Regions from separate parts of the Pseudomonas sp. GZD-222 genome, predicted to be linked through region 2. Evidence: predicted binding sites of a transcription regulator. Region 2 holds the regulator's gene; the other holds the start of a gene.

Region 1 (2,460 bases), on a different contig from region 2:
CGATCTCCTGCACATGTTCAAACCGCAACTGGACCTGAGCACCTGGCTCGACCTGCTCAAGCCGCTGCAGCCGCGGCTTTACTCGATCAGCTCCAGCGCCAAGTTCCACCCCGACCAGGTGCACCTGACCGTTTCCACTGTCCGTTACGGTCAACGCAAAGGCGTCTGCTCGACCTATCTGGCCGACCGCGCCGCACAGGGCGAAGTGGCCATTTTTACTCAGCCCAGTGCGCATTTCCGTGTGCCCGGGGACAGCGCAGCGCCGGTGATCATGGTCGGTCCCGGCACCGGTGTGGCGCCGTTTCGGGCGTTCTTGCAGGAACGCCAGGCCGAGGGCGCCACGGGGCGGAACTGGCTGTTGTTCGGCGAACAGAAGGCAGCCACTGACTTCTACTACCGAGACGAGCTTCTGGCCTGGCAGCGTGAGGGGCATCTGACTCGCCTGGACACCGCGTTTTCCCGTGACCAGACGCAAAAAATCTATGTGCAGCAACGCATGCTCGAGCAGGGCGCCGAACTCTGGCGCTGGTTGGAGGAGGGCGGTCACTTTTATGTCTGTGGCGATGCCGAGCGCATGGCCCGTGATGTCGATGCCGCCCTCAAGCAGGTGGTCGCAGAGCACGGTGCACTGAGCTCTGAGCAGGCCGACCTATATGTCAGCGAATTGAGCCGCAGCAAACGCTATGTGCGCGACGTGTACTAAGCGCCCCATAAGGGGGAGGGCTGCACCAGTCTGGGTCGAATACTGCGCTCAGTGATGGGCGCAAAGCCCCGGTTTCAAAGGCTTTGGCAGTTGGCACGCTCCCTGCTTTTGCACTACTACAACGTTCCCGCAGGTCAATGGCGATCTGCACCCGGAACTACATAGAACGACCAGGCAAAGGCGCCTGGAGCTTCGGCTCCAGGCGCTTTTTTTGTTTTTCGGGGCTCGCCCCCGGCAGCACAGCCACCGTGAATGGCCTTGAGTGAGGATCGGGTATGAATGCAGCAACGACCATCGCCCAGCGGGAAAAACTGATCATCGTCGGCAACGGCATGGTCGGGCATCACTGCGTTGAGCAGTTGATCGAACGGGGTGCCCTGCGCCGTTATGAGCTGTGGGTGTTCGGTGAGGAGCGTCAGCGTGCCTACGACCGTGTGCATCTGTCCGAGTATTTCAGCGGTAGCGACGCTGAGACACTGGCGCTGGGCAGTGCCAATCTGTACGCCGGGAACGGTGTGAATCTGCACCTCGATGAAGCGGTGCTGGAGATCGATCGCGAGCGTCGTGAAGTGCTGACGTCGGCTGGGCGCTATCCCTATGACCAACTGATCCTGGCCACCGGTTCCTATCCCTTCGTGCCGCCGATCGAAGGCTGCGAAGGGGCTTCGCGTCTGGTGTATCGCACCCTCGATGATCTCGACGCGATCCGTGCGGCCGCCGCCGATGCACGGCGTGGCGTGGTGGTCGGTGGCGGCTTGCTCGGGCTTGAGGCGGCCAATGCCCTGAAGTCGCTGGGCCTGGAAGCCCATGTAGTGGAGTTCGCTCCACGCTTGATGCCGGTGCAATTGGACGCTGAAGGCGGCGCAGCTTTGCGCGCACAGATCGAAGCGCTGGGCGTCGGTGTGCACGTGTCGCGGGGGACTCAGGCAGTGGTGGCAGGCGACGACTATCGCTACCGGATGAACTTCGACGCCAACGAGTTTCTCGAGACCGACCTGATTGTGTTCTCCGCCGGGATTCGCCCGCAGGATGCCCTGGGTCGCAGTAGTGGTCTGGAAATAGCCGCACGCGGCGGTGTGGTGATCGACGGCGACTGTCGCAGCAGCGATCCACGCATCTATGCCATCGGTGAGTGTGCCTCGTGGAACGGCAGTGTGTTCGGCCTGGTCGCACCGGGGTACAGCATGGCGCGCAATGTCGCGGCAGCGCTGGCCGGTGAGGAAGCTGCCAGCTTTGGCGGTGCCGACATGTCGACCAAGCTCAAGCTGCTGGGCGTGGATGTCGGCTCGATCGGAGACGCGCACGGGGCAACTCCAGGGTCACGTAGCTATCGCTTTATCGACGAAGCCAATTCGGCCTACCGCCGCCTGGTGGTGGATGCCAGCGGCAAACGCGTACTGGGTGCGGTGCTGGTGGGCGACAACAGCTACTACGACACCTTGCTGCAATACGTGCAGAACGGCATTGCCCTGCCAGCCGATCCGGCGGCGTTGATCCTGCCGCAAGGGGTCGGAGCGCCAACCCTCGGTGCTGACGCCTTGCCGGACACCGCGACCATCTGTTCTTGCCATAACGTCAGCAAGGGCGCGATCTGCAGCGCCATCGACAGCGGCTGCGGCGAGTTGGCTGCGCTCAAGCAGCAGACCAAGGCGTGCACCGGTTGCGGTGGATGCGCCGCGTTGCTCAAGCAGGTGTTCGAGCACGAACTGATTGCCCGCGGCGTCAGCGTCGACAAGAGCCTGTGCGAACACTTTGCC
Region 2 (2,460 bases):
GAGACCCTGGATATCTGCGAAACCGCTTACATCGTCAACGATGGTCAACTGATTGCCGAAGGCGACGCAGAGACCATCCTGGCCAACGACCTGGTCAAAGAGGTGTACTTGGGCCACGAGTTCCGCTTGTAAGTTCGAGGCGACAAAGCGCTTGCCATGGGCAACTGTACCGGTGAAATCCGGCTTAATTGTTACAGCACCCTAGGCAAACGCTCCAACTTAAGGCATATATCTTGCTTAAAGTTGGCGCCTCGGTGCCCTTGTAGTGGATGGCGCCTGTGCGCCGGCGAAAAAGGTGTTAAGCCCCTGCCATGAAACCATCGCTCGTCCTAAGAATGGGCCAGCAACTGACGATGACCCCTCAGTTGCAACAGGCTATCCGACTGCTCCAGCTTTCTACCTTGGACCTCCAACAGGAAATCCAGGAAGCGCTGGAATCGAACCCGATGCTCGAACGCCAGGAAGAAGGCGACGATTTCGACAACAGCGACCCGATGGCCGATAACGCCGAAAGCAAGCCTGTTGCCGAGGTCCAGGACACCAGCTTCCAGGAAACCGCGCCGACCGTGGACAGCCTGGAAGAAGGCGAATGGAACGAGCGCATTCCCAACGAGCTACCTGTCGACACGGCCTGGGAAGACATCTACCAGACCAGCGCCAGCAGCCTGCCCAGCAACGACGATGACGAGTGGGATTTCACCACCCGCACGTCGGCCGGCGAAAGCCTGCAAAGCCACCTGCTCTGGCAGCTGAACCTGGCGCCCATGTCCGACACCGATCGGCTAATTGCGGTCACCCTGATCGATTGCATCAACAATCAGGGCTACCTGGACGAAACCCTCGAAGAAGTCTGCGAGTCCTTCGACCCCGAGCTGGATATCGAGCTCGACGAAGTCGAAGCCGTCCTGCACCGCATCCAGCAATTCGAGCCTGCCGGCATCGGTGCTCGCAACCTCAGCGAATGCCTGCTGCTGCAACTGCGCCAACTACCAGCCACTACCCCGTGGATGGCCGAGGCCCAGCGCCTGGTCCGCGACTTCATCGACCTGCTCGGCAGCCGTGACTACAGCCAGCTGATGCGGCGCATGAAGCTCAAGGAAGACGAACTGCGCCAGATCATCGAGCTGGTCCAGAGCCTCAACCCGCGTCCCGGTTCGCAAATCGAGTCCAGCGAAGCCGAATATGTGGTCCCTGACGTCATCGTGCGCAAGGACAACGAACGCTGGCTGGTCGAACTCAACCAGGAAGCGGTACCACGACTGCGGGTCAATCCCCAGTACGCAGGTTTCGTCCGCCGCGCCGACACCAGTGCCGACAACACCTTCATGCGCAACCAATTGCAGGAAGCCCGCTGGTTCATCAAGAGCCTGCAAAGCCGCAACGAAACCCTGATGAAGGTGGCCACCCAGATCGTCGAACACCAGCGTGGTTTCCTCGACCACGGCGACGAAGCAATGAAACCGCTGGTGCTGCACGACATCGCCGAAGCCGTGGGCATGCACGAGTCGACGATTTCCCGGGTTACCACGCAGAAATACATGCACACCCCCCGCGGAATCTACGAGCTGAAGTACTTTTTCTCCAGTCACGTCAGCACCTCCGAAGGCGGGGAATGCTCGTCCACAGCGATTCGCGCGATCATCAAAAAACTGGTTGCAGCGGAAAATCAGAAAAAGCCATTGAGTGACAGCAAGATCGCTGGTTTACTGGAGGCACAAGGCATCCAGGTAGCCCGTCGCACCGTCGCCAAGTACCGCGAGTCCCTCGGCATTGCACCGTCGAGTGAGCGCAAGCGACTGATGTAGCCCCTGAGATCGCCACAGCAGTTCAGTGGCAGGCGCAACACCTGCCTCTTATGCACGGGCAACAAAGGAGAAGCTGTATGCAAGTCAATATCAGTGGACAGCATGTAGAAGTCACCCAGCCGCTGCGCGAGTACGTCGAACAGAAACTGAAACGGCTGGAAGGTCACTTCGACAAGATTACCAATGTGACGGTGATCATGAAGGTCGAGAAACTGCAGCAGAAAATTGAAGCGACGCTGTTTATTCCCGGCGGCGAAGTGGTTGCGAATGCCGAACACACAGACATGTATGCAGCGATCGATGCCTTGACCGACAAGCTCGACCGCCAACTGAAAAAACACAAGGAAAAACAGCAAAGCCTGCTGCAAGGTGCAGCGGCCCGCTGATCCCCCTCATCCATGATCCGACTTGAAACCATCCTGACCCCCGGCCGTTCCCTCGTGAACGCGCCGGGCGGCAGTAAAAAGCGCGCACTCCAGGAAATTGCCACCCTGATCGATCGGGAGGTTCCAGACCTGGAGATGCAGGACGTTTTTGAAGCCCTGTTTGCCCGGGAGAAACTCGGGTCGACCGGTTTTGGTAATGGCATTGCCATTCCACATTGCCGCCTTAAAGGCTGCGCCTCCCCCATCAGCGCCCTGATACACCTGGATGC

Evidence for each region. Region 2 encodes sigma-54, which starts transcription at its own class of promoters, with help from an activator protein. Its sites were predicted from a motif close to ANTGGCATNNANNTTGCTNT; they were not measured.
Region 1: the regulator sigma-54 is predicted to act here: its motif matches at 793-812, upstream of nirB (nitrite reductase large subunit NirB).

The regions. Positions count from the first base shown of each region.
Region 1 is NZ_JBMOWO010000003.1:34,899-37,358, forward strand. Features, by position in the region: gene ACO6VD_RS00380 (molybdopterin-dependent oxidoreductase) at 1-703, shown strand, start outside; gene nirB (nitrite reductase large subunit NirB) at 979-2,460, shown strand, end outside.
Region 2 is NZ_JBMOWO010000021.1:21,988-24,447, reverse strand. Features, by position in the region: gene lptB (LPS export ABC transporter ATP-binding protein) at 1-132, shown strand, start outside; gene ACO6VD_RS04325 (RNA polymerase factor sigma-54) at 312-1,805, shown strand; gene hpf (ribosome hibernation-promoting factor, HPF/YfiA family) at 1,883-2,191, shown strand; gene ptsN (PTS IIA-like nitrogen regulatory protein PtsN) at 2,204-2,460, shown strand, end outside.